One region of the Bacillus sp. JJ1562 genome, then DNA from elsewhere that is predicted to be linked to it. Evidence: riboswitches for the same ligand, from Rfam matches in the RefSeq annotation. Region 1 holds a riboswitch; each other region holds the start of a gene.
What was found. Region 1 has a riboswitch for cyclic di-GMP ahead of V7097_RS06420 (OmpL47-type beta-barrel domain-containing protein). Riboswitches for the same ligand answer to the same signal wherever they lie in the genome.

Region 1 (3,187 bases):
GGATTCAATACTATCTACAATAGTTTCGTTCGTAGATAAATACAATGAATTAATTACGAATATCAACTCAAAAACAATTGAAAAGTCGAATCGCAATTATCAGCCTCTTACGGATGCTCAGAAAGAGGATATGACGGAAGACCAAATTGAAAAATGGGAAAAGGAAGCGCGCAAAGGAACCCTTTACCGTGATTCTATTTTAATCTCAAGTACAAATAAAATGAGGCAGCAATTATATACGCCTATATCGGGTACTGGAACAGGGTTTGACCAACTATCGGATATTGGTATTACAACATCTAAAAACTATTTGGATAAAGGAAAGTTGATCATTGACGAAGGCAAACTTCGTGAAGCTATCTCCAATAATCCAAATACCATTTATGAGCTTTTTCAAAAAGATGGGCCTACAACGGAAGAAAAAGGAATCGCAAGGAGACTTAGAGATTCTATAAAAGAAACGATGAGTGGAATAGAACTGAAAGCTGGTAAAGCCTTTTCTGAAAATAATTCATTTACTATTGGTCGAAATCTGGATAATGTGGACGATCGGATAGATAGTTTTGCGGCTCGATTACTCAAAATTGAGGATCGCTATTGGCGTCAATTTACTGAAATGGAAAAAGCTATTCAGCGTGCAAACTCACAGTCGGCGTTTTTAATGCAACAGTTTAGCTATTAAAAGGGAGTGTAAGAAATGGCGATAGGTAACCCATATCAAGCGTATCAAACTAATACCGTCACAACAGCTTCGCCTGGAGAGCTAACTTTAATGCTGTATAACGGTTGTTTAAAATTTATTAAGCTTTCTAGAAAAGCAATTGAAGAAAAAAACATTCAAGAAAAAAATAAAAATCTTCAAAAGGCGCAAAATATCATTAGAGAACTGATGGTTTCACTTGATCCAAATGTTGAAGTATCTAAGACCATGATGACCATGTATGACTATATCAATCGCCGGTTAATCGATGTTAATATCAAAAATGACTTAGATGTTCTTTCTGAAGTTGAAGGTCTTGTAACTGAATTCCGTGACACGTGGAAACAAGTTATTCAAATTAACCGTCAACGACAGCATGTTCAAGGCGGGCAAGTGTAGTGAATGCACTAGACTCTCTTTCTAGGGTTACAGAAAAGCTATTAGACATAGTTTCACAACCAATCCCAAAAGAGAAACGGGAAGAAGAGATCGAAAGAATTAACACCTTTTTAGATTCACGTGAAACCCTGATTCCAGAGATTAAGCCACCTTTTACTGAAAAAGAAAAACAATTAGGCGCTGAAATTGTTCGTATGAATAAAATCATTGATGCTAAATTAGCAGAATTCAAACTCGAGATTCAGATGGATTTAGCCCAATTGAAAAAAAGTAAAGCATCTTCAAAAAAATATTCTAATCCTTATCAATCAGGACCAGATGATGGAATGTTTTTCGATAAAAGAAAATAGAGTTCATACCGAGTAGTGCATACGCTACTCGGTTTATTTTGCTAGATTTTTCTGTTAAATAAGGATAAATTGACTATAACTAGTAAAATAGACCTTTTCAATTCGTTAGGAAAATAGTATGATAATAGGTAATGAATAACAAAAAACCAAAGTGAAAAAGGCAAACTATGGGAAATCATAGGACGCAAAGCCAAGGGCCTGACCCACAACATGTGGATGGTAGCCGGTTGCCACAAGGACTCATAGTCTATCTACCTATGAACCTTGTACGAGGTTCTTTTTCTTTTGGCTTTTTTTAGAAAGGTAGGACTAAAGAATGAAGAAAATCTTAAAAAGAAATGTTACTTTTCTCGCATTGCTTCTAATGGTTGTTCAATTATTTTTCCCATTGGGCAATGCACTCGCTAGTGGTAGTATGTTGCCTCCAAGCGATATTTCATATCAGGAGGTAACTCCAGATGATATTAAACTCAATTGGAATTCTGTATATGGAGCAATTGGATACAACATCTACGAAATAACTGATGGACAGCTTATTTTAAAAGATAAGGTGAATTCTAATAGTTATCTAATGAAGGATCTTCCAGAAGGTACCTATACATTTGTTATTTCAACCCTAAATTCGGATGGGGAGTCTGGACCAAGTGCTCCTATCAGTTTTACTGTTACATATCCAGAGATGGTCGAGCCATCCAATCTTTCATTTAAAATTTCGAACGGAAACAATGTTGTTTTATCCTGGGATGCACTTAAATATGCAGAATCATACAATCTTTATCAGGTTTCTGAGGATGGGCAGCTTACGTTACTAGCTTCTCCAACAAAGAATACTCATACAATTACGAACGTAGCAGAAGGAAACTATCAATATGCTGTTTCTGCGGTTAACTCTTTATATGGAGAATCCCCTGTTTCAGCGCAAATACCTGCTGAGGTGGTTCATCCAGAGATGGAAACACCGAGTAATTTCAAATATTCTATTACAAATGGAAATGACGTTACCTTCAGTTGGACATCAGTTCCTTTTACAACAGAATATAGACTATATAAAATTACCGATAATGGTAAAGAACTAATTGAAAAAACTGATAAGACATCTATAAAACTAACAAATGTAGCACCCGGCAGCTATAAGTATGAAGTTCAGTCATATAGTGACCGTTTTGGTGAGTCAAATGGTGGAGAAGTTTTAGCCGTCGTTGTAAATGAAATCACAATGGAGGCACCAGCCAATTTTTCATACCAATTACTAAATCTTAATGATATAAAGCTAACTTGGAACAGCGCTCCAAATGCTACTAGCTATAAAATCTATCAAATTATCGATGGAGAAAAAGTATTAAAAAGTACAGTTTCTACTACGACTACCACATATTCTAAATCAGAAGCTGGTGAGTATGAATTTGAAATCCATTCTTACAATGCTAGATTTGGAGAATCATTAGAGGGTTCGAGAGTTTCATTAACGATTGATCACGTTGAAATGCAGGCACCGAGCAAAGTTACCTCTTATGTAAAAAATGGAAATGACGTAGTGCTAGAATGGGAACCAACTTCTAATACGACCAATTATTATGTTTACCAAGTGAAAAATGACGGCTCTAAGGTGAATGTAAGAACATTATCAAGTACTTCTACTACGACTACTTTTGGAAATATGGCAGAAGGCAATTACAAATATGTAGTACACTCCTATTCATCTCGGTTTGGCGAATCAGCAGTTGGAACTGAAACAACT
Region 2 (3,187 bases), on a different contig from region 1:
AAACAATGTCTTCTCCACTTAAACCATTTGGGTAACCGCTTCCATTCAGCCTTTCATGATGCTGTTCAATAATAGGAGCAAGTTCCTTATAATAAGAGTCCTTAATCATTTCTGCACCATCTACTGGGTGTTTCTTGATAATTTCATATTCTTCATCCGTTAATCGCCCTGGTTTATTTAAAATCTCAATTGGCACATTAATTTTACCGATGTCATGAAGTACAGATGCCGTCGTTAAATTCACTAAACGCTCTTTATCTAATTTTAGTTTTTTAGCTATTTTTACGGAATAATTTGCCACCCGATCACTATGTTTTTGAGTATATCTATCTTTTATTTCTACTTGTTTCTTAATTTCTATAAGAGAGGATATATCCTTACTTATATGGACAAAGATTTGTTCGGTAAATACACATAGTAAGGTTACCTTGGACAGCGCAGTAAAGTGGATTGGATCGCTAATCCCTTTGGCTGAGAAGAAGTCTTCCGGACCTAATATATGCTTTTTATTATTAAGTTCACACTCGACTTCTCCAGATAAAATATAATAAAACTCTAAAGCATCTACATTTTCACTGGGATAAACATAGAATAATTTTCCTTCGCCAATAGATTGTGTTATTATTTCCACTCCATCCCCTCGAGTAACTAAACTAATCTCAAGGTTATTATCAAAATTAACTGTTTCTAGGAATGTTCCTTGTTTTCCAATTGTAAAACCGGCCATACTATCCCACCTTACAATCAATAAAAACGAGTTCTACATAGAACTCGTTTTTATTGTACTACATTTTTATTCAGAATTGTAAAACTATTTTACCAACCCACTACTTTAATAGGGTCAATCCAAACCCACTTATCTGCAAAACGAACAAGCTTCCAGCTACATTCAGCCTGAACTCCCTTTTTTGCAGCCTTTTTAATAGTTTCCGATGACATTTTAAGTGTTTCATTATAAATATCCGTAATAACCTTATCTAAGTCTTTTGTATACCGTTCTGTTTTTTCATGATACTTCTCTGATCTTTTTTCCAATTTATCTTCTAATTTGTTAATTTTTTCTTCCATTTTTTTTGTATCCTTATCATCTGCAGTTATTAGTTGATGGGTTGCCTCTTCTATGTCCTGCTTGATTTCTGCGATTTTACTATTAATTTTTGCTTCCTCATTACTAAGCTTTGTATTAATTTCTTCTAATTTTTTATTTATTTTTTCTCGTTTTTTCAAATCGTTTCGAGTAGCTACTAAGTCAGACAATACTTTTTCTTTTTCTTCTTTTAATTTAACTACAGTATCTCCTTCTTCAATTTTACGAATGTCAAGAAGGTATTCGGCTTGTAACTTATCTGCTTTATTTACTGCTTTTTCAATCTTTTCATCAATTTCCTTGTTTGTCTTTTCAATTAATTCAATTGCTTTTCGAACATCTTCATCTTCATCTTCAGCTGCAAAAACTGGAAATCCTACCCCTAAAAAAATGGTGATTGAAATTAAAATCGAGAAAACCTTTTTCATATGATTACTCCTCCCCACTTTTAACTATGTAGACAATAGAAAAGACCCATTTCATATAAACGGGCCTTTTCCATTTCGCAACTGGCTGGCATAGTAGTCATACTTTAGCCCCTGTAGTTTTGCGTCCATATCCTTTCAGATAGGTTGCCCTTTGAGTCTATTATATTATCTACCATTATTATACAAGGACTAATGAACTATATCTATAGCTAATTTTGTAATATTTTGTATTTTTATAAAATTAATTAGATTTCTTTGTAAAAAATTTAGATTTTCTGAAAAAAATAAAGTTTCCTATTTTCATACGTTAAAATATTTTTTCACTCAGCCATTGGTTTAGCTGCATTAAAGTTAATAGAACTAGACATAAATAAAATCAACAAATCAACAAACTTTAAAATATGACAACCCCTCTTATATCAAGGGACAGTCTCTATTCTTATACCTTCCTGAATTCAGATTTCTGAAAGAGAAGCCAACTGATAGTTAGTACATACAGTACGACAACAGGGATAGAAACTTCAATTCCAAAAGAACCACCCGTAATCCAAAGGTCATTCGATTTAAACCTTAACATCACTAGTGAGGAATGATTTTTATCGGTCTTTGATGCAAATTGTATAATAGTAGAGTTTAAGAAAAAGTTCCAGATAATATGCACTACAACTGCATTCCATATTGTCCCCGTTTTATAAACAATTAGCGAAAACATTATACCAACCAAAGTGCCTGCGATAAGGATCAAACATACATCAAGTAACTGAAGCCCATTGAGGGTGAGTAAATGCAGTGCACCAAATAAAATGGAATTCACTAAAACTGCAGTTGCCACATTCCATTTGTCTTCGATTAGCTTAAACAAATAGCCTCGGAACAAAACTTCTTCAATCACTCCGGCAGAGAATGCCGTAATGAGCGATCCAACGATAATCGCTACTATAGATGGGATAGAAAGTTGGTCTTGCCGTTCAAAAATAGCGTATTGCATAAACACATAAAAAACAATCACTGTAAGTGGAAGCAATAGTCCTACAAAGACCCACAATTTATCCATCTTGATTAGTTTATGAATACGAAAATATGCACTCGACTTTTTTAAAAAAAGCATGGCGTACAGCCAGAATAGTCCAAGAGTAACCACTATACGTATAAACTCTTTAACAACAACACGAATTGTATCGTTATGAATCCAATCCGTCAGTGGATTTACAAAAATAACAGCTGCTAAAAATAACATTACCAAGCACAAACTATGCATTACTACCTTTCCCCAATGCATATCTTTCGCTCCCCTTCTTAATTCCTAAAAAGGATTATGACTGAAGTACTACTGTCTAATCCATTTTACTTTTTAAAATTGAATAAAATGCTACACTCCTGCTCAAATATTAATAAAGACAATATAGTGAAGAGTCGGTTGCCTAATTTTCTCTTGCAATTTTTGTAGAAAAGTTAGCATCAACTGGGATTCAATGCATTTATCATAACGGATTTTTCACTCCTATTTTGTAAAATTGGTTTCAGACACTCCTGGTTCCAATTGTTAATTTTCATAACATGATCAATTACCTATACCTCAGATCCCTTTCTATCTTAGATATGTATTAATCCATAAAAAAGGGGGGTGAAACCATGGAAAATCCTTGGTTCAACGGTTCTTGTATTAGTAAAC
Region 3 (3,187 bases), on a different contig from region 1:
ACTAATTCATCTGTCACCATTCCATAATGGGGGTTAAACCAATCCGCATATGTTGAAAATTCTTGTAAAGCTTTCATTGTTGTATCTGCACGGTTAGAAGTTATTACACCAATCGGGACATTAGGAAGAAGCTTGTTCATTTTTTTCATGGATTCAAAGTTAAAAGATTGAATAAGGATTTTTTCATTTTGCGGTTTATCGAGATTTCGTTCTTTTAATGCTTCTGCTACTTGTTCTTCAATACCAGGGTATAGCTCCGGAGCCTTTAATTCTATGAAAATTCCAATTTTCCCACGGTAACGATCAAGAATCTCTTCAAATGTTGGGATTTGTTCTCCTGCAAATTGTTCCCCTTTCCAGCTACCTGCATCAAGACTTCTAAGGCTTCTAAACTGTTCAAATGTTAAATCTCCTACTTTTCCTGTTCCATTTGTTGTACGATCCACTGTTGTATCATGAATCAATACTAATTCACCATCTTTACTTCTTTGAACATCAATTTCAATATAATCGGCTTTCATATCAACTGCTAAATCATAACCAGAAACTGTGTTTTCAGGAGCATGACCTGATGCACCACGGTGTGCTACATTTTCCACTTGTTTTCTTTCGCCTACTGTCGGTCCTTCTGCAAACGCCTGACCAAATGGGCTTAATAACAACGAAAAGGCCATCCCTGTACCGATTAATAATTTTTTGCTCATATTCTCCATCTCCTATCTAAAATATGTATTCAAACATATTCTAGAAAAGGGATGTTAAGCTAGTATATAGATATGTTCATAGCTTGATAACAATTGTGTTAACAAAATTCAACCTTTTTCCTTACGTTTTTTTACAATTCTGCAAATTAATTTATAGAATAGGGATACTCTATTACTACATTTTACTTACGACACTCGATAATGTGATACTAAACATTATGACTAGTTCATTTCTAAAACCCATCTCTAGTGAGTGTGGATTTTCCCTCTAAAGTAGTAATCCTTCTTAAAGTAATGCACCCGCTTAAATAAATTTTTTCACAATATTGTCAGCGCGTCGGACCACCCGTCGTAAACGTACTGATCTCCGGGGTGACCGTCAAATCCGCGCAGGTAGAAAGTCATCTCGGTGCGGTAACTCACCTTCAAAAAGCTCAACTAAAACCTTTAATCAACACCCACCATAGAACCTCTAACCTGTTCATATGCTTTTTCAATATTCAACAATAAATCTTTCCGAAATATATCACTACATATAAAAACATTCGTAATTTCACTTTTTACCGATGAATAGGCAAATTCTATACTTTTACTTAAAGACAAATTTTGCAATTTTTCAGTAGACATTTGGTTCACTATTTCTTTTTCGAAATATTCAACAGTTCCAAATAACACGGTCAAGATAAACATCTCCTTATTATATGAAAATCATAGCTAGAACAGCCAATATCTGTTAAGCTAACTACCTTACTAATTTATATTTACAGACGGTGGATATGAATTTCAGATTATTCTTAAACATATTGTCTTGTTTGCTTCTCTTTATTTAATAATACTTCAAACGACTTTTTTCTATTGAATCTAGCACTGCGACATTCTGAACAATTCATAAAGCGATTTCCTTTATCATAAAAGTCATTAACGGATTTTAGTTCTTTACACTTAAAACAAACTTGTTCTTTACTGATAGTCTTCATCTTATTTCAACCTTCTTTCGTATTAATCAAGATTCATTTTATAGCCATTTATAGAAGCTCCTTTGTTTTTAAAATAAAAAAATCCACCAAAAAGATGGTGGATAAATTTGGATAAATGGTTATTTCTATAACCGATATATTTATTCACAAACTTTTTGGCAACTCGGCTATCATAGTTATCAGAACCTTAGACCCGCAGCTTTGCGTCCTTACCTTTCGATAAGTTTGCCTTTTTCAATTTTTGTCAATAGTTTAAATAAACCAATTTAACTATAAAACGAAAGTTGGAGTTTTTCAACAATTTTCAACAAAATACTGCAAAATCATCCCTAAAATAGATAATTATACCTGTATAACGAGTTGGGTCCTTTGGCGGCCTGCCAAAAGCTGATTCAGCAAATGACCTTCAATACAGGTGTATTATAATGAAGTCAACAATAGGTCACAATCTTAGAATGTTAAGATTCCAAAAAAAACTAACCAGTCACAAGTTGCTCAAGCTATTGGATTTAGTGAAAATTCTTTAATTAGATTTGAGATTGCCTAAAGGACCCTGAATGAAAAGTTAATTTATAAGTTTGAGGAGTTTTACGAAGTAAGTGTTTCAAAGATAAAAGTTGAATAAAATAGCCCACACAACTGTGAGGGCTATAATAATAATAATAATAAAAGTCCTACCTCTGAAGAAATAGATTGCTTACCCAATCCTTATTGTTTTGTAATTGCTCCCATACCTTCTAGCACAATTTTTGCATCCTTATTAAAATAAGGAATTATAGCCTCACGAAGCAATAGCTGAGAGTTTTCTTTTATTAATAATTTTATTCCTCTTAAATCAAACCTTGTAGAGTAAGTATTAATTGTATTTATTATAGCTAATTCATTTCTTTGTAACGGCTTGTAATTTGAATTATGCATGTCAATTAGGACTTTCAATAGATCTCGAGCATTTCTATTTAGGAAATTCCTTTTAGAATTTAGAAAATCGATATTTTCTTCAATGTATTTTCTTGCCGTGACTAGATCAAGTTCATCCACGCTGTTGTTAATTTCTTTAATTATCTGTTCGATATCCATATATAAGCTCCTTTAAAATATGTCGAATATTGTCTGCTAATATTGATATCGGTTAGAATCCCAAAGAGTTAAGATTGCCTCAAATAATAAAAAAGCCCTATCTTCGAGGAGACAGGGCACACTTGGGAAATATTAATTAATCTTGTTTAGCTTTTCTTTTATATTGTTGATAATAACATTGACGCTAACTTTTTCGGTGTCTATGTACTCTGCAAAGTCGTTTTCTATATAGGCTTTCAAGCATTTTTCAGTTTGTTGAAAACACCAATTTCCTTCTTCCTCACCACGTTTCCTCAGCCTTTCGTAAATGGTTTCTTTACTAGCCGTCAAACAAAAATGATACGTTTGCTCATCCATACTTTTGAAACCATTATATATGTAATGAAAGTATTCTAGTTTCCGAATAGTCATCGGTACAATAAGGTTCAT
Region 4 (3,187 bases), on a different contig from region 1:
TTGACTTAAATTCCAACTACCATCCTTATTAAAACAATACAAAGAAAACACCGCACCATATTTATCGTGCATCGCCTTGAAAAATCCAAAGATAGGATGATCCCACACTGAATTGTAATTACCTGTGCTTAATTCTTTCAACATCTCTATTACATCATCGGTTGATAAGTGCATATATTTAGGCTTGGATTCTGGATAGACTTTAACGGAATCATAAAATACATTTCGTGTATTATCTCTCCATGATACGCCTGCCATTATTGGTCTATCTTCGGGGAGAATATAGCACTGTTCAGGTTTTAAAACAAAAGTTGATGACAGGACATTGTTAACAAACAATTGTATAGCTTGCCCTTGTCTTACGGCTTTCAATATGTCACCAGCTTTAGCGCCATAAAGTACACCACGTTCCATCCGTTTTCTTTGCTCCGATATTAGTTGATGCACTCTCTGCGGTTAATTCGTCAACCAATCGATTATGAGCTTCTTGTAATTCATCAGAAGGAGTCTTAAACTGTTCTTTTAATTGAGAGGCAGTATAGGTAGGAGAAGGGATGTCGGGCAAATCTGTAATTTTCTTTACAAAGTTGTTTATTTTGGTAAACATCTATTTCACCTCGTTTTGTGTGTTCCACTTGATGCCTAATGAAGTCACACCTAAACTTTCGTCTAATTCGTTATTTTCGAGTCTAATTTGGAAGTGTGTTACCTTTTTTCTCTTTTAACTTTTTACTCATTTCTTGTTGTACATCTGAAGCTTTAAAAGAAAAACGAGTAAAATCAAAAATTAGGAAAATTAATTTATCCCCACGTTTTAGATCTACAAAGCTTACATCTTTTCTATCTGTTCGAACATACAACTTACAAGATGTATGGTCACTTGGTTTTAATGAATAAAAGATACGATTTATAATTTTATATCGTTCAGGAACATTGAAATCTAACATTTTAGAACACCAATACGCATTAATAGGTTTTCCATCATCATTATAAGGTGTCAAATGCTCTGTCTTCTTGAATCGGTAGACCATCCTATCTTTTGAGCTACCAAAATACAAATAACCTTTAAACACCATGAATGATGAAGCGTGTATATTGTCGTAGATGTACCATTCTTTAATTTGGTAATCGTAGACATACACCTTGCCATTAAGCGCAAGCCAGTAACGCTTGTCATAGAGTAGTAATGAAAAAGTATTTTTGGATACAAAGGAAAAGATAACTACTTAATATAGGTATTTAGGCACTGTTCATTTTCGAATAGTGGGTTATGCTAGGATAAAAGGCATAAATCGTACGAAAGGGCAAAGCCATTGAAAGGTGGCGGCGCAAAACTATAGGGGCTAAAATCCTAGGATGATGCCAGCCAGTTGCCGAATACAAGAACCTTCTACGATTTGTGAAATACCTTAGTAGGAGGCATTTTTTATGTTGTTATTTATTTTGGGGCTAACCTTAGGTAGTATCGCTTCAGTGTTCATTATGAGCCTAATGGTAGTATCGAAGCGGGCAGATGAAATGTCAGAAGAAATTTAGAATCTAGGAAACATCCTTAGATTTTTTGGTAGATTATTACTCATTGGCACACTACTACAAGAAAGAAATAAGTACAATAATTGATTTAATGAAACATTAAAAGGGAAGCAAAAATATTCAAATGCTTCCCTTTTTTAATTACTAAGAAGTAATTGATAAGTGAGAAATTGACGTTAGTTTTTCAGTGGCCTTGTTGAAAACTGGTACTTTATTAACATCTACTAAACCTAAATATTATTTGCAAGTACATGCAATCTAGCATGTAGAGCCGCCTTTCACAACTATATGATTGGCGGCTTTTGTTTTTGTATAGATTGAATTCCTAAGAATAGTTTGGATGTTATTCGTGTGGTCTTGAATACTTGATGAATGATACTTGGAATGATTATTGAGATTAAGATTATTAGCCAAATATCCCTTTTTGTATACTCTGCTAATACAGTTAATAAAAAAATATGTAAATACATAATGGTTAATGATGATTCACCAATTCTGGATAGTATTTTATTAATAGCAATTTTGGATTCCAGTTGTGTCATCGTGAATTACGTCACCTTTGACAAATTGACCATCATCGCACTTGAAACTTTTAACATTAACGAAGTATTCAACTTTTTTCGCGTTCTGTGCGAAATAAGACAAAGACTATAGGAATTCTTGGTTGGTTTTTCCGTATTCTTCCGCCAAATCTTCCGATTCTACCAACTTGAATTGCTAGTTCTAGTTTTCCATTCGTCAAATCGTTGGCGAGACCTTATATAGAGTATCTTGCTGCTATCTTAATTCTTTTTGAAAAACGATGAAATTGCAAGGGATAGCCAGCATCTCCGCCAACCTTGGGAACGAAGCATCTATGGTTTCTGTATGAATCGGTTGATAGCCGATACGAGAATACCAGTTTCCCAAGATTACTTTGTCTGGGTGAGAACCTTCCTGAGGTACTAACAATTCAAGTTGCATTTTACGAAATTGTTCTTTTTGACACTTCTGTTCAGCAAAGCGGATTAGCTCTCGTCCAACGCCAGTCCCTTGGTATTTATCATCCACAGCTAGCATTCCGAATTCTCCCGTTTCTTTGTCAACCTGTCGAACACGGACACAACCAACAATTTGCCCCATTGATTGAGCTACGGCAATCTCACCGCTGTTCGTTAACTCTGCCACTTCCGCTGCTGTCGTACGGAAAGCACCAGGTATCCAAAGACTTCCCTCAGATGCCGCATATACACGGTTAACTATGTTCGCAATGTGCTCCATTTCCACTATATTTGTACTCTCGTTACAAGGTAACATTTGTATCTCGATTGACTGCATAATAAGTCGATACCTCCATATCACTGTTCAACTAATGGAGCTTCAAGAAGCGGTACGGCATAACTAATACATTAGTAATTACCTTTCTTCTTAACAAGATTCATAGTTGTATGTCTTTACATTCCTATCCTAACAATTATTTCAAATTCCCCTCACTTGTACAACGATTTATTCCACGATTTTGGTCAATTTGAGGTACGTTCATTTTCATTTACAAGTATGATGCTTTCCCCTTTGCAATCCTTCGTCTGTTTTAGAGTGCACTTAGGGCCTGGGCCTATTATCCTATTAAGCCGGAATGACTGTCAATCATGTGTAATCTATATTAAAATATAGT

Region 2: it holds a riboswitch for cyclic di-GMP, as region 1 does, so the genes downstream of both, V7097_RS23790 (hypothetical protein) here and V7097_RS06420 (OmpL47-type beta-barrel domain-containing protein) in region 1, are expected to answer to the same signal.
Region 3: it holds a riboswitch for cyclic di-GMP, as region 1 does, so the genes downstream of both, V7097_RS16075 (hypothetical protein) here and V7097_RS06420 (OmpL47-type beta-barrel domain-containing protein) in region 1, are expected to answer to the same signal.
Region 4: it holds a riboswitch for cyclic di-GMP, as region 1 does, so the genes downstream of both, V7097_RS09360 (DUF3789 domain-containing protein) here and V7097_RS06420 (OmpL47-type beta-barrel domain-containing protein) in region 1, are expected to answer to the same signal.

What each region holds. Positions count from the first base shown of each region.
Region 1 is NZ_JBALOQ010000009.1:65,066-68,252, forward strand. Features, by position in the region: gene V7097_RS06405 (flagellar hook-associated protein 2) at 1-682, shown strand, start outside; gene fliS (flagellar export chaperone FliS) at 698-1,099, shown strand; gene V7097_RS06415 (flagellar protein FliT) at 1,099-1,449, shown strand; cyclic di-GMP riboswitch class I at 1,599-1,684, shown strand; gene V7097_RS06420 (OmpL47-type beta-barrel domain-containing protein) at 1,766-3,187, shown strand, end outside.
Region 2 is NZ_JBALOQ010000057.1:45,486-48,672, forward strand. Features, by position in the region: gene V7097_RS23785 (HD-GYP domain-containing protein) at 1-727, opposite strand, end outside; gene V7097_RS23790 (hypothetical protein) at 817-1,515, opposite strand; cyclic di-GMP riboswitch class I at 1,589-1,674, opposite strand; gene V7097_RS23795 (CPBP family intramembrane glutamic endopeptidase) at 1,955-2,794, opposite strand; gene V7097_RS23800 (acetylglutamate kinase) at 3,148-3,187, shown strand, end outside.
Region 3 is NZ_JBALOQ010000024.1:64,772-67,958, forward strand. Features, by position in the region: gene V7097_RS16070 (glycerophosphodiester phosphodiesterase) at 1-704, opposite strand, end outside; gene V7097_RS16075 (hypothetical protein) at 1,152-1,385, opposite strand; cyclic di-GMP riboswitch class I at 1,836-1,921, opposite strand; gene V7097_RS16080 (hypothetical protein) at 2,390-2,758, opposite strand; gene V7097_RS16085 (AAA family ATPase) at 2,891-3,187, opposite strand, start outside.
Region 4 is NZ_JBALOQ010000015.1:10,579-13,765, forward strand. Features, by position in the region: gene V7097_RS09345 (hypothetical protein) at 1-414, opposite strand, end outside; gene V7097_RS09350 (hypothetical protein) at 386-607, opposite strand; gene V7097_RS09355 (hypothetical protein) at 690-1,001, opposite strand; cyclic di-GMP riboswitch class I at 1,294-1,378, shown strand; gene V7097_RS09360 (DUF3789 domain-containing protein) at 1,429-1,536, shown strand; gene V7097_RS09365 (GNAT family N-acetyltransferase) at 2,311-2,850, opposite strand.